DNA from 4 places in the Cobetia sp. PS-4MA genome. Region 2 is predicted to be linked to each of the others. Evidence: predicted binding sites of a transcription regulator. Region 2 holds the regulator's gene; each other region holds the start of a gene.

Region 1 (6,038 bases), 370 kb from region 2:
AGTCACAGATCCACCGCGAGATGGCCTCCGGCCTTGGCTGCGCCGTAGGCTTCAAGAATGGAACCGATGGTGGGGTCGAGGTCGCCGTGCAGGCGATCGGTGCGGCAGCTCACGGGCATCGCCACTTCGGCATGGATGACAGCGGGCGCCCGGCGCTGATCGAGACCGCGGGCAATCCCCACACCCACGTGGTGCTGCGGGGCGGCCATGGTCAGCCCAACTACGATGCAGACTCGGTGGCCGCCTGCCGGCGAGAGCTGGAAGGGGCCGGTCTGACACCGCGACTGATGGTCGACTGCAGTCATGCCAACTCGCGCAAGGACCACCGTCGTCAGAGCGCAGTGATGCTGGATGTGCTCTCCCAGCGTCTGGCCGGTGATGGCGCCTTGATCGGCGTGATGCTGGAAAGCCATCTCAACGAGGGCAAGCAGGCATTGCCGGCAGCGGACAAGCTCTCGCAGCTGCGCCATGGCGTTTCCGTGACCGATGCCTGTCTCGGGTGGGAGACGACGGAGCATCTGCTGAGTCTGGCGGCAGAGCGTCTGCGAGACGCCTGACCCAGACACCACCCTGCTGGTGAAGCCCTCTTTCCTCACGGCTGACGGAGCAGGTCTCGCGCTTGTGAATTCCCCGCGCCCGATGGTCATGCGACCGTCGGGCGCTGTCGTTTGCATGAGGCGTATCGTTCGCGTCATACGACTGTCATTTGGTTCGCGTATCACTCTTGTTGCCCTTGGCGGCCCCACAGGGGCCAGGCCTGAAAAGAACAACCCGCAACCTGACTACGGGGAAGCAGCATGAGCAAGGAAATTGAAGATCATCGCCTACTGAATGCCAGTCACAACGAGACATTCTCTTCCATCATCGACAAGCACCTTTCCCGTCGTCGCGTGTTGCAGGGTGGTCTGGGCATGGCGGCTGCCAGCATGCTGGGCGGCTTCGGGCTGGCGGGCCTGAGCGGTGCGGCCAATGCCGACAGCGGCAAGACCACAGGGACTCCGGCGAAGACACCGCTGGCGCTGGCCTTCGAGTCCATCAAGGGCTCTCGCACGGATGCCTTCGTGGTACCTGCAGGGTATACCGCCCATGTCCTGGCACCGTGGGGCACTCCGCTCAACGACAAGGCACCGCAGTGGAGTGAATCGCTGGCGATGACGCCGGAGGCCCAGCTCAACAGCATCGGCATGCATCACGACGGCATGCACAACTTCGCGCTGAGCGAAGACACCGCCTCCAGCAATTTCCTGCTGGTGATGAACAATGAGTACATCGATCAGGATGCCCTGTGGGCGCCCAAGGGCGGCGCGACCAATGCGGAGTCCGGCAAGCGCCCGGCCGATGAAGTGCGTACCGAGATCAATGCCCACGGCGTGACCGTCGTCGAAGTCAAGAAGGATGCCGGCGGCAAGTGGGATGTGGTGAGCAACTCCGGCTACAACCGTCGCTATACCAGCGCCAGCGAGATGGTGTTGAGTGGCCCGGTGGCAGGCAGTGATTACGTCAAGACTGCCTTCTCTCCGGATGGCACGCGCACGCGTGGTACCAACAACAACTGCGCCAACGGCTATACCCCCTGGGGCACCTACCTGACCTGTGAGGAGAACTGGCCGGGGTACTTCGTCAAGCGCAGTGATCGTCAGAGCGATGATGATCGCATCGGCATCGAGACCGAGCGTGGCCGCTACGGCTGGGAAACCGCCGCGGGAGATGCCAGCGAAGTCGATGGCGAATTCGCGCGCTTCGACAATACGCCGACGGCGGACAGTGCCGACAAGGATTATCGCAATGAGCCACGTACCTTCGGCTACATCGTCGAGATCGACCCCTACACCGGTGAGAAGGCCGTCAAGCGCACCGCGCTGGGACGTTTCCGCCATGAAGGCTGCTGGCCGGGCAAGCTGGTCGAAGGCGAGCCGGTGGTGTTCTATTCAGGCCATGACTCGCGCAACGAATACATCTACAAGTTCGTCTCCGATGCCAGATGGGAGGCCGCCGATGCGCACGTGCCGGGAGCCGACAAGAATCGCCTGACGATCGGTGACAAGTATCTGGACAAGGGCACGTTGTATGTTGCCCAGTTCTCCGCCGACGGTACTGGCAAGTGGCTGAAGCTGACGCCGGACGCCGTGACCAGGGATGGCCGGACGCTTGCCGCTGCGCTGGGCCTGGCGGCCGATGATCTGGCCGGCGTCATCATCCATACCGCGGACGCGGCGGATCTGATGGGCGCCACGCCGATGGACCGCCCGGAGTGGGGTGCCGTCGACCCGGCTTCCGGTGAGGTCTACATGACACTGACCAACAACTCCAAGCGCACCGAAGAGGGTACCGCGGCTGCCTTCACCAATGACGGCAAGGCCATCGAGGAGCCGGGAGTCGGTTACAAGACGGCGCCGACCAATGCCGCCAACCCGCGCGGTGGCAACGAGGCAGGACAGATCATCCGCTGGCGTGAGGCAGGGGATCACACCGCCTTCGATTGGGAGATCTTCGTGTTCGGCGCGGCGGCCAGTGACGCCGACAACCTGTCCGGCCTGACCGAGATGAATGAATTCGCCAGTCCGGATGGCCTCTACTTCGACGAACGTGAGGACGAGCAGGGTATCCTGTGGATCCAGACGGACAACGGCTACGCCGGTGTGGCGGACGCCACCAATGACCAGCTACTGGCGGTCGTGCCGGCCGCGCTTCAGCAGGCCGAAGGGGATGCTGCCGTGATCGGTGCCGATAACCAGGCACAGCTCAAGCGCTTCGCGGTTGGCCCGAACGGCTGTGAAGTGACCGGCATCTTCGCGACACCTGACAGGACGGCGTTGTTCGTCAATATCCAGCATCCCGGCAACTGGCCGCAGAGTGTGGATGCGACTGCCGAAACTGACGGCAGTGTGCGCCCGCGCGCCGCGACCGTCGTCATCCAGCGTGAAGATGGTGGTCAGATCGGCGTCTGATCCGTTGAGCGCTTGATCCGATCGTCAGCTGCCAGGCCCCCGCATCCAGGATGCGGGGGCCTTTTCATTGTCTGGTTGGGGGGCAGAAGGATCGGGACAGGAGGACTGGGACAAGGCTTGTCTGCTCAACGCAGACTGCCCCCACGCAAGCGTGAGGGCCGAGAGTCAGGTGAATGGACTGCGCCGGATGAGGCGGGCCCGAGCGGGGCGCGATCAGGCCTTGGCAGCGTAGGCGAACAGCAGGGTTTCCTGCACGCTGATCGGCTCTGCATCGCCGGCATCCAGTTGGGTGTAGTGACCATCGCTTTCCAGGCGCCAGCTCTGGCAGTTGTCGACCAGATAGGTGTCCAGGTCCTTGCGGATGCGCTGCGCCAGCTTCTTGTCGAGCAACGGGAAACAGGTCTCGACGCGATGGAACATGTTGCGCTCCATGAAGTCCGCGCTGGAACACCAGGTCTCCGGCTGGCCGGCATTGTGGAAGTGGAAGGTGCGAGTATGTTCCAGGAAGCGACCGATCACCGAGCGGACGCGGATATTGTCGGAGATGCCCGGAACGCCCGGGCGCAGACAGCAGACCCCGCGGATGATCAGATCGCACTGCACGCCCGCGCGTGAGGCGCGATACAGCGCGCGGATCAGCTTGGGTTCGGTCAGTGAGTTGCACTTGATGATGATGTGGGCGCGCTTACCCTTCTCGGCGTTGCGCGCTTCCCGGTCGATCATCTCCACCAGCCGCTCATGCAGCGTGAAGGGGGCATGCAGCAACTTCTCGATATTGCGTTGCTTGCCCATGCCGGTCAGCTGCTGGAAGACCTTGTGCACGTCCTCGCACAAGGTCTCGTTGGACGTCAGCAGGCTGTAATCGGTGTACAGGCGCGCCGTCTTGGCGTGGTAGTTGCCGGTGCCGAGGTGCGCATAGTGGCGCAGTTCGCCATTTTCTCGCCGCACGATGTGCAGCATCTTGGCGTGGGTCTTGTAGGCCATCACCCCGTAGATGACGATGGCGCCTGCCTCCTGAAGGCGGGAGGCCAGCTGCAGATTGTCGGCTTCATCGAAGCGGGCGCGCAGCTCGATCACCACGGTGATCTCCTTGCCCTGGCGTGCAGCTTCCACCAGCGAGGAGACGATGTTGGAATCGGCTCCGGTGCGATAGAGCGTCTGCTTGATGGCCAGCACGTTCGGGTCGCGCGCTGCCTCGGCCAGCAGACTCTCGACCGGCGAGAACGACTGGAAGGGGTGATGCAGCAGGATGTCCTCGCGGCGAATGGCATCAAACAGGCTGTTGTCACTCTTGAGTGCCTTGGGCGTGCCGGGAGTGAACGGTGCGTAGAGCAGGTCCTCGCGGCCCACGTCGCCGATGACTTCCATCAGGCGATTGAGATTGACCGGTCCCTTCACCTGATACAGGTCTCGCTTCTCCAGCTCGAACTGCTTGAGCAGGAAGGTGTAGAGCGCCTCCGGACAGTTGTCCGCCACTTCCAGGCGCACGCCATCGCCGTAACGCCGCGCCAGCAGCTCGCCGCGCAGCGCCGAGGCCAGATCCGAGACATCCTCGGCATCCACCGAGAGGTCGGCGTTGCGCGTCAGCCGGAACTGGTAGCAGCCCTTGATCTTCATCCCCGGGAACAGTTCCTGGGCATGGGCATGAATCATCGAGGACAGGAAGACGTACTCGGTATAGCCGCTCTCTGCGAGCGCTTCCGGCACGCGAATCAAGCGCGGCAGCGAGCGCGGAGCCGGAAGAATGGCCAGGCCGCCCTCGCGCCCGAAGGCGTCCTTGCCTTCCAGCTCGACGATGAAGTTGAGGCTCTTGTTGACCAGGCGCGGGAAGGGATGTGATGGATCAAGCCCGATCGGGCTGATGACCGGCTGAATCTCTTCCTCGAAGTATTCGCGAACCCAGGCTTTCTGGGCGTCGTTCCACTGATTGCGACGACGGAAGCGGATGTGTTGCTCTTCAAGCGCCGGAATCAGTTCTTCGTTGAGGATGCGGTACTGGCGCTCCACCTGCTCGTGGGTGATGCGCGAGATCTCATCGAGCACCTTGCCGGGCAGCATGCCATCCGGGCCGGGCTCGGTGCGGTCGAAGGCGATCTGATGCTTGAGACCCGCCACGCGGATCTCGAAGAACTCGTCCATGTTGGACGTGAAGATCAGCAGGAACATCAGCCGGTTGAGCAGCGGATGCGAAGTGTCCTGCGCCTGTTCCAGTACCCGGATGTTGAACTGCAGATTCGACAGCTCACGATTGAAATACAGGGCGGGGTCGGCCAAGTCGGCTTCGGGGGAGGGCGTGACCTTGGCGTGAATGCCCTTGCGCGTGCGATTGATGCGCAGGGGCGGAGGTTCAAGGGCTGGCGGCTCGTCGGTGACCAGCTCCATGTCGCCCTCTTTCCCCCGGGACGCCGCCGGGGCGGCAGCGTCCTGATGCGGTTGGGGAGCGGTGTCCAGCGAGGTGTCTGACGCGTCATCTATGGCGTTCTTGTGGGTCTGTTCCATCATCAACTCCATGACCCCGGTCAGACACGGTCGCCGGGGTAGTCAAAGGCGATTCTTCTCCGCCAGCAGTTCCGCGGCCCGGCGGGCAAAATAGGTGAGAATGCCGTCGGCACCCGCACGCTTGAAGCACATCAATGATTCGAGAATGACCTTGTCGGCATCCAGCCAGCCGTTCTGGAAGGCGGCCATGTGCATGGCGTACTCGCCGCTGACTTGGTAGGCGAAGGTCGGCACTTCCAGTTCACGCTTCACGCGAGACACCACATCCAGGTAGGGCATGCCCGGCTTGACCATCACCATGTCGGCGCCCTCGGCGAGATCCATGGCCACTTCATGCAGCGCTTCGTCGCTGTTGGCCGGATCCATCTGGTAGGTCTGCTTGTCGGCCTTGCCCAGATTGCCGCTCGAGCCCACCGCATCACGGAACGGGCCGTAGTAGTTGGAGGCGTACTTGGCCGAATAGGCCATGATGCGGGTATTGATCAGGCCTTCCTGTTCCAGCATGGCACGGATGGAGCCGATGCGGCCGTCCATCATGTCAGAAGGGGCCACGACATCGGCGCCCGCTTCCGCGTGTGACAGTGCCTGCTT
Region 2 (6,038 bases):
CGCCAGCTCGACTTTCCTGCGAACGGAGGCGCCTGTCAACGCATATCCAATCAAGCGTTCGTTCGCATCGAGAGCGCGTGCATCGAGATCATCTCCCTCGCCCGTGATGTCCCAGCGCGCCACGGCCGTCCGAGGCGGGTAGGCCACGATGGGCAGCGCCGGTGTCTTGACCAGCACGGGCCAGGCCTTCCAGTCGAGCTCGACCGCCTCGCCGCACAGATTGGCGGCCAGCACCCGAGCCGCGGCCTGCAGGGGCTGCACGTACATGGCATTGACCCCTTCGACACTGGCGCAGTCTCCCAGCGCCCAGACATGCGGCCGGGAGGTCGCAAGGTGACGATCGACGCGGATGCCATCCCCGCCAGCACTCAACCCCGCGCCCTGTGCCAGCTTGATGCGTGGCGCGAGCCCCGTAGCCAGCAGCACCAGCGAGCCCTCCACCGCATGACCACTCTGCAGTACCACGCTGACAGGTGCCTGCGTTGCCTTGCCGGCGGTGATGGTCTCGACCATCTCGCCTTGCAGCCGACGCACGCCGATGGCATCGAAGGCCTTGCCAAGTCGCTGGCCGAGCGCCTGGGGAAGCAAGCCATCCAGCGGAGTGTCTTCCGCCGCGACCAGGGTGACCTCATGTCCTGCGGCTTTCAGGTCATTGGCGTATTCACACCCCACCAGACCGGCACCGACGATCACGACACGGCCACTCTCCCCCGCCTCACGCGCTGCCGTCAGCGTGGCGCTGAAGGCGGCGTAGTCATCGAGATCATTGATGCTCATCACGCGCGAGCCGACCGAGTCATCGATGGGGAAGGGTCGCCGCGGCGCGGCACCGAGTGCCAGCACCAGCTCGTCATAGGCCAGGCATTCCTCGCCCAGCCAGACCTGTCGCGCGTGGGTATCGATGCTCGTCACTCGCTGATGGGTGCGCAGCTCGGCGTCCAGTTCATCCACCAGGGCCACGGAGGTCTGCCGTGCCAATGCCCGGGCGCTCATGCCCTTGGCAAAGGCGGTGGACAGCAGAGGCTTGGCGTAATCGTGGCCACTGTCCTGACTGACCAGGATCAGTCGACTGTCCTTGTCACGCGAACGCAGGGCACGCGCCAAGCCAATGCCGGCCATGCCGGTGCCGATGATGACAAGGGTACGAGGGTCGCGCATGGCGCCATCTCCTGAGATCGATCCGAGAGGAAAAGAGGGTAGTCGGGCCCCAGCATACCAGCCTGCCACTGGCGCGGGCATGCTCACGCTGCAGGCCTTGCGGTTCGGGCGTGCTAGACTCGCCACTTGTCATCCTGACAGGGAATTCATCGTGGTCTGTCACTCCCACTCGGCAGCGTTTGCCGGCAAGATCGCCATCCGGGCCATGTCTCGCTCGGAACTCAGCACTCCCTGCGCTCACCAGAGAGCGATGGACTCGGCGGTCCGCCGCCACTGGCAGCCCGCCGCGAGCCTGCAAGGCGTCATGCCGGCCGGCTGGTGGCCATGGCTGTCCTCCAGCGACTCGCTGACCCAGCGTCTCGATCACGCCATGCGCATGCTCGATGGTCAGGGGCTGCGCGTGCGCCTGCTGCTGCAGGACACCGGCCCTGCCCGGCGGGATGAGGCGCGGATGCTGGGTATCGCGCCACGACGCCATGTCTGGCGGCGCGAAGTGGCCCTGTGTCATGGCGATGAGCCCTGGGTGATCGCGCGCTCGCTGGCGGCGCTGGACCTGGCCCATGGCCACCGTCTTTCGACGCTCGGCGAAGGCTCGCTGGGCCATTGGCTGTTCCGCCAGCCCGACCTGACCCGCAGCGCCATCGATGTCAGCCGGGCGCCACTGAGACTTGCCAGCACGCAGCCGCTGGCACGCACCGCCAGCCTGTGGATGCGCCGCTCGATGTTCTCGCACGGTCGCTTCCGGGTACTGGTCCAGGAAGGTTTCACCCCTCGGTTCCAGCACGCTCTGGAACTCTGATTCCCCACTGCCGTTCGATCAGGAGTCTTGATGTCAGCGTCATCCGCTTCCCGCCCGTCCAAACTGGCCGATTACCTCGCCCTGACTCGTCTGGACCGCCCCATCGGCACCTGGCTGCTGATGTGGCCGACCCTCTGGGCCCTGTGGCTGGCGGCCGATGGGCTACCGGACCGCGATACGCTGCTGATCTTCGTGGCTGGTGTCTATCTGATGCGTGCCGCCGGCTGCGTGATCAACGACTACGCGGATCGCCACTGGGACAAGCATGTCGAACGCACCCGGGACCGCCCGCTGACCTCAGGACGCATCACGGAGCGCGAGGCGCTGACCCTGTTCGGTGTGCTGGTCGCGGCCGCCTTCGTGCTGGTGTGCTTCACCAACCTGACCACGGTGCTGCTGTCGATCGTCGCCGTGCTACTGGCGGCCAGCTATCCGTTCATGAAGCGCTTCCATCATCTGCCGCAGGTGGTGCTGGGTGCCGCCTTCGGCTGGGCGATTCCGATGGCCTTCGCGGCGACGCTTGAGGAGGTGCCGACCTATGGCTGGTGGCTGTTCGCGGCCAACCTGATGTGGACGGTGGCCTACGACACCGCCTATGCGATGGTCGATCGCAATGACGATCTCAAGGTCGGCATCAAGTCCACCGCCGTCCTGTTCGGCCGCGCCGACACGCTGATGATCGGTCTGCTGCAGCTGGGCATGCTGGCGGTGTTGATCGGCATCGGCCTGCACCTGGCGCTGGGCATCTTCTACTGGCTGGGGCTGGCCGCGGCGGCCGTGACCTTCGTCTGGCAGCAGCGCCTGATTCGCGAGCGGGAGCGTGGCCCCTGCTTCCAGGCATTTCTCAACAACCACTGGTCCGGCCTGCTGATCTTCGCGGGCATCGCGCTGGCGACCTGGCCAGCTGCCTGACCCCTCTTTCCGGCCAACGGGCCCGAGTCCTCATCCGGTCTGCCAGCGACCTTCCTCGTGCGGCGAGGCGTGACATTCACGCCTTGAGAGAGTTGAGGGACTCGCTGGCAAGCCGGGCGGCAAGCTGCCAAGCTGGCGATTGTCATCTCACTGTCATATAAGCAGGTTGTAATCGTCATCGACTTGTCATTCTGGCGCGTGCGCCGACTGCTGCATGGGATCTAGCGATGAGCTCCAAGACCGTACTGATTGTCGACGACGAATCCTCGATACGCGAGATGATCGCCGTCGCCCTGGAAATGGCGGATTACCGCGTGCTGGAGGCCGACAATGCCCAGGACGCCCACGCCATCGTCGTCGATGAAAAGCCCGATCTGCTGTTGCTGGACTGGATGATGCCCGGCACCAGCGGGCTGGAACTGGCGCGCCGCCTCAAGCGTGACGAGACCACGGCGGAGCTGCCGATCATCCTGCTCACCGCCAAGGGCGAGGAAGACAACAAGATCCAGGGGCTCGAGGCCGGGGCGGACGATTACATCACCAAGCCCTTCTCGCCACGCGAGCTGGTGGCACGCCTCAAGGCCGTGCTGCGCCGCACCACGCCCAAGGGCGTCGAGGAGTCGGTGGAAGTCGAGGGTCTGATGCTCGACCCCGCCAGCCACCGCGTGACCGCACACGGCAACTCCCTGGAGGTCGGCCCCACCGAATACCGCCTGCTGCAGTTCTTCATGACCCATCAGGAGCGCGCCTACACCCGCAGCCAGCTGCTGGATCAGGTCTGGGGCGGCAATGTCTATGTCGAGGAGCGCACCGTGGACGTGCACATTCGTCGTCTGCGCAAGGCGCTGGGCGAGGGGCATCAGCACTTGATCCAGACCGTCCGCGGTACCGGTTATCGCTTCAGCGCCCAGGCCTGAGACGCGGATGCGCTACTGGACGAACGAGCTATGGCGGCTGGGCTATCTGGCGGGCGGCTTCGGGCTGGTCGGCGGACTGCTCGGCCTGCTGGGCTGGGGCCTGGCGCTGGGGCTGGCGCTGTACCTGTTCGTCCATCTCAAGCACCTCAAGAGCCTCTACACCTGGCTGATCACCAACCCCCATGAAGAGCCGCCGCCCGGCGATGGCGTCTGGGGGGATCTGCTCGATCGTCTGTATCGCTACCAGAAGGGTCAGCGTCAGGCGCAGGAGCGACTGCGCAGTATCCTCAACCGCATCCAGGAATCCTCGGAAGCGATGCGCGATGGCTTGGTGATGCTCGACAATCACGGCGACATGGAGTGGTGGAACAGCGCTGCCGAGCAGTTGATCGGCCTCAAGGCCAGTCACGACCGCGGCCAGCACGTCACCAACTATCTGCGTGACCCCGTGTTCATCGATTACTTCAATCGGCTGGCCTATCGTGAGCCGCTGACCCTGCAATCGCCGCTCTCCGACAACCTGACCCTGCAGATCTCCATCACCCTGTTCGGTGACAACGAGCGCCTGGTGATGGTGCGCGATGTCACCCGTCTCTACCGTCTCGAGGAAATGCGCCGCGATTTCGTGGCCAATGTCTCCCATGAGCTGCGCACGCCGCTGACGGTACTGGCCGGCTACCTCGAGACCTATTCCGACTATGCCGATGACCTGCCCCCGCGCTGGCAGCGTGGCCTGGGACAGATGCAGAGTCAGACCGACCGCATGCAGCACCTCGTCGAGGATCTGCTGACCCTGTCGCGCCTGGAGACCGACGAGCTGTCGGGCGAAGGACGTCGCATCGACATGGCACAGCTGCTGACGCGTATCCGGGAAGATGCCGAAGGCCTCTCGAAGGAGCGGCATGTCATCACGGTGGAGGTCGAGCCCGGACTGGCCCTGATGGGTGAGGAGCAGGAGCTGAGAAGCGCGATCTCGAATCTGGTCTTCAATGCGGTGCGTTACACGCCGGAAGACTGCCACATCACGCTGCGCTGCCAGAGCACCACCGAGGGCGTGATGGTCGAGGTGGAGGATGACGGTGACGGCATTGATCCCGTGCATCTACCGCGCCTGACGGAGCGCTTCTATCGCATCGACAAGGGACGCAGCACCGCCACTGGTGGCACCGGGCTGGGACTGGCCATCGTCAAGCATGTGCTGATCCGCCATCAGGGCCGCCTGGAGATCGACAGCCTGCCCGGCGAGGGCGCACGCTTCCGTTGTCATTTCCCGGCGGAACGCCGCTGCGCGACGACTGCCTGACGGTTGCAGCCCCACTGACACGAACGCCCCGCCGCGCCCTCTGCATGAGGTCACGGCGGGGCGTCGTGGTATCTGCGTTCATCAACGCTCGCGATAAAGCCTGGCTCAGCGGCGCGGGGCAGGCAGCTGTCGGTAGTGGCTCTGCCACATCAGGACGGCACCCGCCACGGCCCCGGGAATGAACAGCAGGTTGGCCAAGGGCACCAGCGTCAGCACGAACACGGCACCACCGAAGGTCAGTGACGGCCACCAGCGCGCCTTGAGACGCTGCTTCATGTCGCCGAAGCTGACCTGATGGTTGTCCATCGGATAGTCCAGATACTGGATCGCCATGCTCCAGGCCGAGAACAGCCCCCACAGCAGCGGTGAGAGCAGATTCAGGCCCGGAATGAAGCCGAGAATGAACAGCGCGATCATGCGGGGAATGAAGTAACCCAGTTTGGCCATCTCGCGCCCCAGCGAGTCGATCCCGATCTTCACCAGGCCACGCTCATCCTCGATCAGGGTGCCATCCAGACGATGCTCAACCTTCTCGGCCAGAATGCCGTAGAACGGCGCCGCGATCAGATTGGTCACCAGGCTGAAGGTGAAGAACACCGCCAGCAACAGACTCAGCACCAGCACCGGCCAGATCAACCAGCTCAGCCATTCCAGCCAGCTGGGCACCTTGAGCATCCAGTAATCGATCCAGCCCTCGAACTGGCTGAACAACAGCCACAGCGTGGCACTGTAGAGCACCAGGTTGATCGCCAGTGGTACGAACACGAAACGGCGTAGCCCGGGGGTATAGACCATGCGGGTCCCGCGGACCAGCGCCGATACGGCATCAATCATGCGACGTCCTCGTCATCTCGTGAAAGGCGGCTGCCCTCAGGCGGCCGGAGCCACACCCTAGCACTACCACCCGCCCCACGCAGCTGTCGGCGCATCGAATGGCAGACGCCCCGCA
Region 3 (6,038 bases), 1.9 Mb from region 2:
GGCGATGCGGATGGTCATCAGGTTGTAGCTGGTGTTCACCAGCGCATAGACGGTGGCATAGGCGCCCATGGCATTGGCGAACAGTACGGTGAGCGTGCCAGCCAGCGACGGCCAGAGCACGGGCAGGCCGATGTGATGCCAGTAGGCCAGACGGTTGGCGCCGAGCAGGCTGGCGGCTTCGCGCCACTCGCCCTTGAGCGTGCTGAAGGCCGGGTAGAGCAGCAGGATGCCCAGCGGGATCTGGAACCAGGTGTAGATGACGATCAGGCCGGTGCGTGAATAGAGATTGAAGTCATCGATGATGCCCAGGCGCTCCAGCATCAAGGTCAGCATGCCGTTGGCCCCCATCAGGATGATGAAGGCGAAGGCCAGCGGCACGCCGGCGAAGTTGCTGGTCATGTTGGTGAAGGCGATCATCGCGCGCGTCAGGCCCGGCCCGCAGCGGTGCATGCTGTGACAGGTCACGGCGGCGATCGCCAGTCCCAGCACGCTGGACATCAGCGAGATCTCGAGACTGCGGCCGATGGCCTGGCGGAAGAAGGGGGAGGTGGCGATTTCCTGAAAATTGGCCAGCCCCCAGCCTGCGGGGGTCTTGAAGGCGCTGATCATCACCCAGATCAGCGGGGCGATCTGGAAGGCGAAGAAGAGGATGGCGAAGGGCAGCAGCCACATCGCGGGGCTGGTCAGCACTCGCCTGAGGAATGTCGGCATCATGCGTCCCCTCCAGGGCCTGCCAGCAGGGATGTGTTGCTGGCCTTGTCGTGCTCCAGTCCCAGCACGCTAGCCAGAGTGCCGCAGAGCTCGCGCTGGCGAAGGTTGCGGGCGGGGCTGCGGGCGAAGGCGCTGCCGAAGGTCCAGAGCGGTACACGGCGCTCTTCTTCGAGAAGCCCGGAATGTGAGCGGTCGGCGTTCATGCCGTGATCGGCGGTGACCATCACCTGATAGCCAGCCTCCAGCCAGCAGGGCAGGTAGTCGGCCAAGGCGACATCGGCATGACGCGCCGCATTGCGATATTGCGCGGACTCACCGCCGTGGCGGTGGCCGGCGTCATCGATGTTCATGCTGTGCACCAGCAGGAAGTCCGGGTCGTGACGCAGTCTCAGCATCTCGGCATCGCTGAAGACGTGGTCGTCCGGGTAGTGATCCTGCCAGTAGAAGATGCCCGCCTGGATGGCGGATTCGGGATTGTCTAGCAGCCGGTGTCTGGCCGGCACGAAGGGGGCGGCGACGTAGAGTTCGCTGACCCAGTGATAGGCGGCTGCCGCGGTGCGTCGCCCCTGCTGACTGGCGAGGTCGAACAGGCTCACGCCACGCGAGCGTCGCACGATGCCATTGTTGACGATGCCGGAGTCGACGGGCAGATCACCGGTCAACAGGCACTCATAGAGCGGTCGCGACATCGCTGGCAGTTCGCACTCCAGCGACTGGTACTGCCCGCGACCGGTCTCGACCAAGGCGCTCAGATAGCCCATGGCATGCCGACCCACGGCATGGTTGAGGCCATCGAGTACGACAAGAATGACACGCTGGGACATGAAGACTCCGTGAAGCTCAAGACGGCACCGTGTGGACGGTGCCGTCTGTCAGGATTGTGCGCGCTCTATCCGCTCTGGAAAGAGGCCGGGGGTCACTGCTGGTGGATCAGTACCTGGGACTGCCACTGACGCGGCAGCTGTCGGGCACTGGCTTCCCAGCCGGCGAAGTCCTGTACCGGGCGGGCATTGGCGTACTGCTCGTTGGGCAGCAGCTTGGCGGCGATGTCTTCCGGTAGGGTCAGGTGCTCGGCGCGGATCGGGCGGGCGTAACCTGCCGCCAGGTTCAGCTGGCCGGCATCTGACAGGATGTACTCACGCGCCAGCTTGGCGGCGTTCGGGTGAGCGGCATGCTTGTTGATGATGGTGGCGTAGCCCGAGGTGATGGAGGCATCCGAGGGGATGACCACCTCGAAGGTGTCGCGGTTGATCTGATCGCGATAGTTGAGCGCGTTGAAGTCCCACAGCAGTGCGACCTCCACCTCGCCCTTCTCCAGGTTGGCGATGCTCGGCTCGGCCAGTGACAGGCGTCCCTGGCGGGCCAGTTCGGCGAACACTTCCAGACCCGGCGTCAGGTCTGACTCGCTGCCGCCATTGGCGAAGGCTGCGGCCAGGATGGCGTTGTTGGCCTGGGAGGCCTTGCCGACCGCGCCGACGGAGACCTTGTAATCGCCATTGGAGAGATCCGCGAAGGAAGCGGGGCGCTGATCTTCACTGACGAGTGTCTTGTTGATCATCAGGGAGATGGTGCCGGTGTAGCCCAGCATCCACTCGCCATCTTCATCCTTGGCCCAGTCGGGGATCTCGTCCCAGGTGGTCGGCTTGTAGGCTTGAGTCACCCCCTGCTTGACCGCGATGGGGCCGAAGGCGAAGCCCACGTCACCGATATCTGCCGTGGCGTTCTTGCCTTCGGCCTTGAACTTGGCGACTTCCTCGGCGGAGCTCATGTCGGTATCGCTGTGCGCGATGGAATACTTCGACTCGAGGTCTGCCCAGGTGTCCTTCCAGTTGGCCCAGCTGTCCGGCATGCCGACGCTGTCGACGCGGCCTTCTGCCTGGGCGGCCTTGAGCAGTGCGTCCGGCACTTCAGCGGCACTGACGGAGGCGCTGCTCAGCAGGGTGGCCATGAGGGCCGAGACCATCAGACCGGCGGTACGGGGCGAGGTAGCGGTGAACGACTTCAATGACAATCCTCCCAGACGGGGTAATCAACGGATGCGAGAGTGCATTCCTGGCCAGCGAGTCGCCGAGGCGAGCAGGCAGGCGAGATGGGGGCAAAGCTGGTTCTTGTCCTGCGCAGTCTTCCCTGAGGCTTGCCACCTCAATTTCTGTGGTCTAGTTCAGTCTCGGGGCTGACATGACTTTACGCAGCGGTTGTGACAGTCGCGTGTCGTCACTATGTCAGTGTCGTGATGTCAGTGTCGTGGCAATGAGCCATCAGCCATCAGCGCTACATGTTTTGACGCAACGCTGCGTGGTGCCGGCTGATTTTCTGACAATTACCTGCATGACAGCGTGTCCCGATGATAGGCATCCGCCTCGGATTCTCACGCGCATCACACAGGATGGCCTTGCGCTGTCACCGGATCGTCATGCCTGTGTCATGGTGCTCGGCGAGCGTGGGCTGATTCGCCTGGCGACGTCTACACTAGACCACAGCGATCGCGATTCTCTGGCCTTGTCATGATGGACACCTTGGATGACATGCAAGTGACTCGCCAGAAATCGCTCTCTTTCGTTATCTTTCAGGAACTTCGCATGCCTTCATCATCGATCGAGCCCACAGGTGACGACGCAACTTCCCTGACGCGCACGGCGGATTTGCCCGTCACCGGGCTCAAGGGCAGGCTGCTGAACCATCTTGAAGCAGCGCCGCTGCATGCCTCGCAGCGTCTGCCGTCCGAGCGTGAGATGATCGAGCGGTTCGGCACCACGCGAGTCACCTTGCGAGATGCCTTGCTGCAGCTGGAAGCGGAAGGGCGAATCTATCGCGAGAACCGCCGCGGCTGGTTCGTCTCGCCGCCGCGCCTCAGGTATGACCTGCTGGCATGTCTGCCTTTTCACGAGATGGTGCAGTCGCAGCAGCGGGTCGCTTCCACCGAGGTGCTGTCCGCTCAGGAAGTTCCCGCTGATGAGGTGATCGCCCAGCGTCTGGAAATTGCACGGGGTGCCGGGGTCTATCGCATCACGCGAGTGCGGCGCATCGATGGCCGGCGGGTGCTGCATGTCTGTCATCACCTGCGACGCGACTGCTTCCCGGGCATTCTCGATTTCGACCTCTCGGTGCATTCGCTGACGACGCTCTACCTTCACCAGTACGCCATTCGCATCCGGCGCGTGAGCTTCGAGCTGGCCTCCAGCGTGTTCGACGCCGAGACGGCCGTCGCCCTGAATGCGGCACCGGGTAGTCCGGCGCAGCGCATCACGCGGATCAACTTCGATCAGAATGGCCGCGCAGTGGACTGCGATGATGAACACTGGCGTCATGATGCCATCGAGTTGACGTTATCCGCCGCACCACAACGCTAGAGGGCAATCTGGGGACACACGCCACCAGTCTCCGGGAATTTCCTCCAACTCGACGAAAACGCCCGCAAGTCCTCCTCTGACGGGAAGGCTTGCGGGCGTTGTGGTAATGGCCTCATCCAGTAGCGATCTGGGCGTGACATCAGTGGGTGCGTGGCAATCCTGCGAGGCTTGTGGGTTCAGTTGACAGCTTCCGGCTCATGCCGTCGGCAGAGGTGCAGATTTACTGGAAGCAGGGGGCTTCGACATGTCGGCAAGGGAAATGCCACTCGTCTCAGGCAGTCTGAGACCACCGGTCAAGGCGACTCCAGCTATCGCGATCAAGTACCAGGCGGGTGCCAGATGGTTGCCGCTCAAGTCGATAAGCCAAGTGGCAACCAGCGGTGCGGTGCCGCCGAAGATCGTATAGGCCACGTTATAGCTGAGTGCCGAAGCGGTATAGCGCACACGAGTGGGAAACTGTTCCGAGAGCAGCGAGGCGGTGACCACGCCGCACAAGACTGCGCCGACTGCCATCAATGACGCACCGAGCATCGAGGCCCACAAGGTGCCGCTGGCAGCGAGTGAATACGCGGGAAAGACGGCAATGGCGAGGCTGGCGCAAGCGGTGATGATCGTATTGCGCCTACCGACCAGATCCGAGTAGTAGCCAGCCACAGGGCATAACAGAGCTGCCATCATGAGAGCACCGAGGCTGGCCAGCAGGGCGGTCTGGCGCGAGGCTCCTCCTGCCACCTGCATGTAGGTCGCGAAATAGGTGCTGAACATGTAGAACGACAGCGCGGTGGCAGAGATGAATGCCATCAAGCTGATGATGGTACTGCCGTGGATTGTCAGCGTTTCCATGAGCGGAGCGCTGGTGGCGTTGTGCTCTTGCTGGACCAAACGGAAGGCAGGTGAGTCATCCAGCTTGAGACGCATGTACAAGCCGATCAGGCCCAATGGCGCGGCGATCAGGAAGGGGACACGCCAGCCCCATTCCTGCATGGTCGCTTCCGATACCAGGCTGTTCAGGCCAAGTCCGAGCGCTGCGGCTGTCGCGAAGGCGCTGAAGGTAGAGACGGGGATGAAGCTTCCATACCATCCGCGCTTGTCATCGGGCGCGTGCTCCATCACGAAGGCGCACGCACCGGCATATTCACCGCCTGCCGAGAAACCTTGGGCACAGCGAGCCAGGGTCAACAATAGCGGTGCCAGCAAGCCGATACTCTGATAGGTCGGCAGCAGACCGATCAAGGCGGTGGCGCTTGCCATCATGATGATGGTGATGGCCAGTACATTCTTGCGACCGATGCGATCCCCCAGAGTGCCGAAGAAGATGCCGCCTAGTGGGCGCAGTGCAAAGGAGACGGCAAAGACGGCAAAGGTCTGGATCAGAGCGAGGGTTGGATCGCCTTGCGGGAAGAAATGTTGCGAGATGATCACTGCCATGAAGCCGTAGATGGCAAAGTCGAACCATTCGATGAAATTGCCGATGGTAGAAGCAGCAAGGACACGCCGGAGCGTGGCAGGTGATACCGCACTGCTGTCAGACATGTTGTTGTTATTCATCAGAGGACTCCGCGAAGGTTAGGCCCACCGTAAGGCCTTCTCGAAGAGGGCATCATCTGGCGTGGGGCCTGGATCCTTCATCCTGCGCAACTCTATCTCTCTCGAGCGTGTTGAATGCGACATCATTAATGTTTGATACGACAGAAGGTCATCTTCTGGCAGTTGACGCGAGGTTTCAGCGCATCAGCAGCGTGTCATCTATCTCGCGGAAGTGATCAGCGCTGCGCATCAGGGCAAGGGCAGTGAGTGCCTCGACGCCGTAGACGCGCGTCGTGACGGCATGGCGCGCTGCCACATGCTCCAGCAGCAGGGCGAAGTCACCATCGCCGGAGGCGAGGATGATCTCGTCGACGCTGGGGGCGGCTTCCATCACATCGATCGTGATGCCGACATCCCAGTCACCCTTGGCCGAGCCATCTCCTCGCTGGA
Region 4 (6,038 bases), 480 kb from region 2:
CTTGCCGATACATCTTGCCGATGCGTCTTGCCAATGCATCTTGCCAATGCATCTTGCCAATGCATCTTGCGTGTTTCTCTCATGCAGCGCCCTGTCGCACACCCCGTCGCAAGCCCGGGCGCTGAGGCAGATGTCGGCTTAGCCGAACATGCCCTTGAACATGAAGAAGAACAGGATCGACAGGATCGCGCCGGCCGGCAGAGTGATCAGCCAGGACATCACGATGGTACCGATCACGCGCAGGTTGAGCGCTGCCATGCCGCGTGCCAGACCTACCCCCAGCACCGCACCGACGAGGGTGTGGGTGGTGGAGATCGGCAGGCCGGTGCCGGAGGCCAGCACCACGGTGGAGGCCGCCGCCAGGGTGGCCGCGAAGCCACGAGACGGGGTCAGCTCGGTGATGCCGGTACCGACGGTGGCGATGACGCGGCGACCATAGGTGACCAGGCCGACGACGATACCGCCGCCACCCAGCACCAGCACCCACCAGGGCATGCTGGCCTTGGCGCCGATCTGACCGGCGGAATCGACGACACTGATGATGGCTGCCAGCGGACCGACCGCGTTGGCCACGTCGTTGGAGCCGTGGGCGAAGGCCATGGCACAGGCGGTGAACATCATCAGCAGGCCGAAGACCTTCTCGACGCCGCTGAAGTCGAAATCATCACCGGTGGCGCGATTCTTCTCCTTGAGGCGAGAACGCGCGACCTTGCGCTCCATCAGCACGCCGATCCCCATCACGATGGCACCGATGACGACGGCCAGCAGCAGGCTGGACTCGAAGCTCAGGTGCAGCCCGACATGCTTGAGGCCCTTGACCATGGTCACCATCGAGATGATGAAGCCGACCAGGAACATGTACATCGGGACATAGCGCTTGGCGGCCGCGAACGGGTCGTCATTGTCGAAGATCAGCGTCTGCACGGACTTGAACAGCACGAAGGCGATGGAGCCCGCCAGCAGCGGCGAGACCAGCCAGGAGGCCGCGATCTGACCGACCTTGGGCCACTCGACCGCATCCACGCCGAGACCCGCCGCCGCGAAGCCGACGATGGCACCGACGATGGAGTGGGTCGTGGAGACCGGCCAGCCCTTCATGGACGCGATCAGCAGCCAGATACCGGCGGCCAGCAGTGATGCCAGCATGCCGTAGACCAGGAACTGCGGATTCTGGATCAGCAGTGACGGGTCGATGATGCCCTTGCGGATGGTATCGGTGACTTCACCACCAGCCAGCCAGGCACCGAGGAATTCGAAGATCACGGCGATGACGATCGCCTGCTTGATGGTAATGGCCTTGGAACCAACCGAGGTACCCATGGCATTGGCGACATCGTTCGCGCCTACACCCCACGCCATGAAGAAACCGAATACGCAGGCAAGGATGACGAGCACATCGCCGTATTGAGCAATGATGGACATTAGGGAACTCTTGAGCAGATGGCAGGACGTCCTGACAGCGCTTAGCGCGCCATCAGGATCTGCAGTCGGGTACCGACCTTTTCAGCTTGATCGGCGACATCGCCGACCCAGTCGATAATCTTGTAGAGGAAGATCACGTCGACCGGTGGCAGAGCGGCTTCCAGCGAGAACAGGGTCTGGCGGATCGCGATCTGCTGTTCGTCGGACTGCTTCTCGAGCTCATGCAGCTCATTGATCAGCTTGTCGACCAGCTCGCTCATGTTGCGCCCGAAGCCGGACTCGACAAGATCTTCCAGCTCGCCCAGCGCACGGCGCGCCTGGCAGACCGATTCGACCGCAGTCTTCAGATACTCACGCATGGCGGGCACCAGCGCGGTGGGTATCTGCATGTGGCGACCCAGCATGATGCCGGCGATATCCTTGGTGACGTTCGCGATGGAATCCTGGACATGGATCAGCTCGAGAAGGTCGGAACGGGATACCGGCAGGAACAGCGAATTGGGCAGATTGAGACGCAGCTGCGTCTTCAGTTCGTCCGCTTCACGCTCCAGCTTGCTGATGGTCTGACGAATGCTGGCCGCCTGATCCCAATCACCCTGTTCGCAGGCGTCGAAGAAGGTCAGCAAGTGCTGGGCACAGTCGTCTGTCTTGATGATGTGGGTGTGCAGCGCCTTGAAAGGCGAGCGCCCGAACATCGAAGAGAAAGGGTTGGTCGTTACCATAGTGGCCGTCGGCGTTAAGGATTGACGCGCGGAGTGTAGCAAAGCCTTTGTGACGATCACATAACTTTCATCGTAACGACACGATACCGCCATGCTGTTGTACTTCACGCAACATCAGCGGCAGTCGGGGGGAACTCGAAGGATTCCAGAGGAGAGATTGTCATGTAGCGACAGGACGCGGGGTCGCTGACTGATTACATTGTTCATAATATAACCAAGGAGTTGGCGGCAGGCAATTCATGTCACACAAATGTCACGATACTGTCATATCACTGTGATTCTGCTGACGGATCACCTGCCGTGGGAAGGCTGGCGACACGCTCCGCGCTTGCCTTGGCAAGGGACAGGCGCGAGCATGAAGCCGCCGGGGGCTGCCTGTCCCGGGATCTCGGACAGGCCGCCAGCGTCCTCGTATCGCTGTCGTCATCCATGCCCGGCCATCTTCATTCTTCATCTTCTCGTACAGGGAGTGCCGTCGTCATGGCGCAGGAAATCGAACTCAAGCTGGCGCTGACCCACAGCGGCCTCGGACGCACGGCGATTCTGGAACGTCTTGCGGACATCGCGGAACTGGCTGGCACCACGCCCCGTCGTCGCTGGCTGGCCAATACCTATTTCGACACGCCTGAGCATGCGCTGGAACGCGCCAAGATGGCATTGCGCCTGCGCCGCAGTGGAGAGGATGCCGACAGTCCGGGCCCCTTGCGCCAGACCCTCAAGACCAGTGGCGAAAGCCATGGCGGCCTGCATTCGCGGGGCGAGTGGGAATGGGCGCTGCCCGACGGCCAGACAGGCCTCGATCTCGATGGCCTGCGCGGCCTTCCCCCTCTGCAGGCGCTTGAGGAAGGTCCGCGTGAGCACCTGCTCGGCGCCCTCGCCCCTACCTTCAGCACGGATTTCGAACGTCATGCCTGGCAGCTGGAACTGACGGTGACGCAGGATGGCCAGACGGCGGGTGTCGGCGTCGAGATGGCGCTGGATCTCGGCCACGTGAAGGCAGCAGGTCGGGAAACGCACATCCGCGAGATCGAACTGGAACTCACTGGCGGTGACGACCTGAGCGCCGAGCAGCGCGAAGGGGTGCTGTGGACGCTGGCGGAATCCCTGGCCAGCCGACTGGCCCTGCGCCCGGCAGATGCCAGCAAGGCACGCCGCGGTGCCGCACTCAGAGATGGCGAATGGCACGAGAAGACGCTGGATACCACCGACACGAATGCCCTGCTCGCCGCGGCCATCGATGCCCTGGATGCACATGCCGACCGCCAGCAGCAAGATGACATGCGCTGGCACGACCACGCCCTGGCCGCCTTCTCGGCCCTGGCCTCGCGCCTGGCCGCCAGTCAGCATCCCGGTCATGTCCATGCGGTGGCGCTGACGGAGGCGTTGAGCGAATCCCGTGAGCAGGGCACGTCAGACAGCTGGATGACAGCGGCCTTCGGTCAGCAAAGCCTGTCGCTGCTGGCGGCATTGCGCAGCCGAGGCCAGTGAGACAGCTCATTAAAAGCTCAGTGAGACAGCTCATTAAAAGCTCAGTGAGACAGCTCATCGAGAAAGCTCGTTGAGAAAGCTCATTGAGAGACCCCGGTGAAATCGCTCGCTGAGCGCCAGGCCATCGCGCCCTCACCTGCCCTGCCCCCACCATCGCGTCGCAGCCCGCCCCGGCGCTGCGACGCCAGTCAAGGAAGCCCGCATGCCTGAACGCCAAGGGCCGGCCAACGAATACGGCAGTACGTCACAATCCGCCACCGCCCCCCCTCGCTCCAGCGATTTCGAGCCGGCCAGCGGCAGGCTGCGCGCCCGGCTGTTCCACTGGATCTTCGAGTCCGACACCAAGGCGGCCAAGGCCTTCGATATCGCGCTGGTCGCGATGATTCTCGCCAGCGTCGCCGTGGTGATGCTCGATAGCGTGCCGTCGCTGAATGCCCGCCATGGGGAGCTGTTCCGCATCCTGGAATGGACCTTCACCCTGCTGTTCACGCTGGAATACGCAGTACGCCTCTATTGCCTCAAACACCCCGGCACCTGGGCGAAGGGCTTCTACGGCGTGCTCGACCTGCTGTCGATCGCCCCGACCTGGCTCTCGCTGCTGATTCCGGGGGCGCAGGCACTGCTGGTGGTGCGCGTGCTGCGTGTGCTGCGGCTGTTCCGCGTGCTGCGCCTGATGGCCTTCGTCGGCGAAGGTCGCATGCTGGTCGAGGCTCTCGCGCGCAGTCGTCGCAAGATCCTGCTGTTCTTCATCACCGTACTCAGCATCATCACGGTATTCGGTGCCCTGATCTATCTGATCGAACCTCCGGAAGCCGGCTTCACCTCCATCCCCAAGGCGCTCTACTGGGCGGTGGTGACGCTGACCACGGTGGGCTACGGCGATATCGCCCCCATCACGCCCTTGGGCCAGTTCATCTCGGCGATGATGATGATACTGGGCTATTCGATTCTCGCCGTGCCCACCGGCGTGTTCTCGGCCGAGGTGCTCAACGGCCTGCGCATGCAGCAGACCAGCGATGAAGCCTGCCCCGGCTGTGGCCGTGAGGGCCATGATCGCAATGCCAAGTACTGCAAGTTCTGCGGCACCTGGCTGGATGAAGACACGCGTGACCCACGCGAGCCAGAGCCTGAACCAGAGCCTGAGACAGACCCAGAACCCGGACCTGAGCCCGACGCCGAGCCGCCAGCGAAGGAGGAAACCGCCTCCCCAGGCGATGACTCCCCCGATCGCGATCGCAGTTGACGAGGCCGAGTGTCACTCGGCACATGACAACGCCTCGGAAATGACAACGCCCCCGAGACCGCAAGGTCCGGGGGCGTTGTCATTCAGCCGGAAGCCGGCAAGGGCTAGCGGTCAGAGAAGGGCTTGTCCCAGGCGGTCAGCGTGGCCTCGCTCCAGCTGCCGTAGGAGGAATTCGGCAACATGATCCAATCCTTGCCGAAATGCTGCGCCTGCTCCGCGACGAGCGCCTTCTGCTGCTCGGGCGTCTTGTCGGAGAAGTCATCCGCGAAATCATGCAGGCTGTCGCCCAGCTGCATCACGATGTCGTGATCCTCCGCGATCGCCTGGCGACGCACCGACTTGCTCGGCCCCAGCAGGCGCACATGGGCATCATCGACACCGGGCAGACCCAGGGCTTTCAGCGTGGTGACCGTGGCGTCCTTGTTCTCCTCGTAGCGATCCGACACGTAGTAGATCGCCACGCCACGCGATGCGGCAAGTTCGAGGAACTCCCTGGCACCCGGAATCAGGGTCGGCTTGCCCTCTCGCTCCCACGCCTTCCAGGTGTCCCAGCCCGTGAAGTCATGACAGGCCTTCAGATCACGCACCAGCAGCGCGGAGTTGTCGATCACGGTTTCATCAAGGTCGGTCATGATCGCGGCAGGTTTCTCGTCATCACGAGATGCCAGCAGTGTCTCCAGCTGACGTGTCGCCAGCGCATAGCTCTGACGCTGCAGGGCCGCGACTTCCGCCGATTGCTGCTGATAGCGCAGTGCCATGGCATATGCTGCCGGCGGACACTGCGCTGCCTCGGGTGTCTCGGCCGCCTGACTGATGGGAGCGACTCCCAGACCCATGATTCCTGCCAGTGTCGCGACCCTGGTGGCTCTCGCCAGCAACGAGACACGCGCTTGAGATGAAGACGTGATCGGCATCGATGATCCTCTGTGCATGATAGGTATGTCGTTGAGTTATCAAGACGGACGAATATTAACACTCAACGTTATTGAATTCCTGTTCAACGACCTCGCCTGCCATGTCACCATCCGCTTCTCGTCGTCATGAGCAACGCATCATGAGCATCTCGCCACGCGCGTCATGCGGCGTGCCTCACTCGACGAAGTTCGAGATGTCGCCTCGTCCTTCACGCACGATGACGGGCGGCAGGTCGCGCAGGTCCACCA

The links. The regulator PhoB, encoded in region 2, activates phosphate uptake and scavenging genes when phosphate is short. The targets are predictions, from matches to a motif close to TGTCATANNNNTGTCANA.
Region 1: the regulator PhoB is predicted to act here: its motif matches at 690-707, upstream of AC26AR_RS14955 (PhoX family protein).
Region 3: the regulator PhoB is predicted to act here: its motif matches at 3,110-3,127, upstream of AC26AR_RS08810 (UTRA domain-containing protein).
Region 4: the regulator PhoB is predicted to act here: its motif matches at 2,396-2,413, upstream of AC26AR_RS01900 (CYTH domain-containing protein).

What each region holds. Positions count from the first base shown of each region.
Region 1 covers NZ_CM173107.1:3,556,415-3,562,452, reverse strand. The annotation lists gene AC26AR_RS14960 (3-deoxy-7-phosphoheptulonate synthase) at 1-557, shown strand, start outside; gene AC26AR_RS14955 (PhoX family protein) at 798-2,948, shown strand; gene ppk1 (polyphosphate kinase 1) at 3,162-5,330, opposite strand; gene hemB (porphobilinogen synthase) at 5,490-6,038, opposite strand, start outside.
Region 2 covers NZ_CM173107.1:3,925,470-3,931,507, forward strand. The annotation lists gene AC26AR_RS16555 (NAD(P)/FAD-dependent oxidoreductase) at 1-1,158, opposite strand, end outside; gene AC26AR_RS16560 (chorismate--pyruvate lyase family protein) at 1,310-1,957, shown strand; gene ubiA (4-hydroxybenzoate octaprenyltransferase) at 1,988-2,869, shown strand; gene phoB (phosphate regulon transcriptional regulator PhoB) at 3,097-3,786, shown strand; gene phoR (phosphate regulon sensor histidine kinase PhoR) at 3,794-5,089, shown strand; gene cysZ (sulfate transporter CysZ) at 5,195-5,923, opposite strand.
Region 3 covers NZ_CM173107.1:2,064,960-2,070,997, reverse strand. The annotation lists gene AC26AR_RS08825 (ABC transporter permease) at 1-714, opposite strand, end outside; gene AC26AR_RS08820 (alkaline phosphatase family protein) at 711-1,535, opposite strand; gene AC26AR_RS08815 (ABC transporter substrate-binding protein) at 1,628-2,716, opposite strand; gene AC26AR_RS08810 (UTRA domain-containing protein) at 3,291-4,061, shown strand; gene AC26AR_RS08805 (MFS transporter) at 4,257-5,609, opposite strand; gene AC26AR_RS08800 (NYN domain-containing protein) at 5,785-6,038, opposite strand, start outside.
Region 4 covers NZ_CM173107.1:407,960-413,997, reverse strand. The annotation lists gene AC26AR_RS01910 (inorganic phosphate transporter) at 139-1,422, opposite strand; gene AC26AR_RS01905 (TIGR00153 family protein) at 1,464-2,144, opposite strand; gene AC26AR_RS01900 (CYTH domain-containing protein) at 2,625-3,632, shown strand; gene AC26AR_RS01895 (ion transporter) at 3,835-4,875, shown strand; gene AC26AR_RS01890 (5'-nucleotidase, lipoprotein e(P4) family) at 4,980-5,789, opposite strand; gene AC26AR_RS01885 (L-threonylcarbamoyladenylate synthase) at 5,965-6,038, opposite strand, start outside.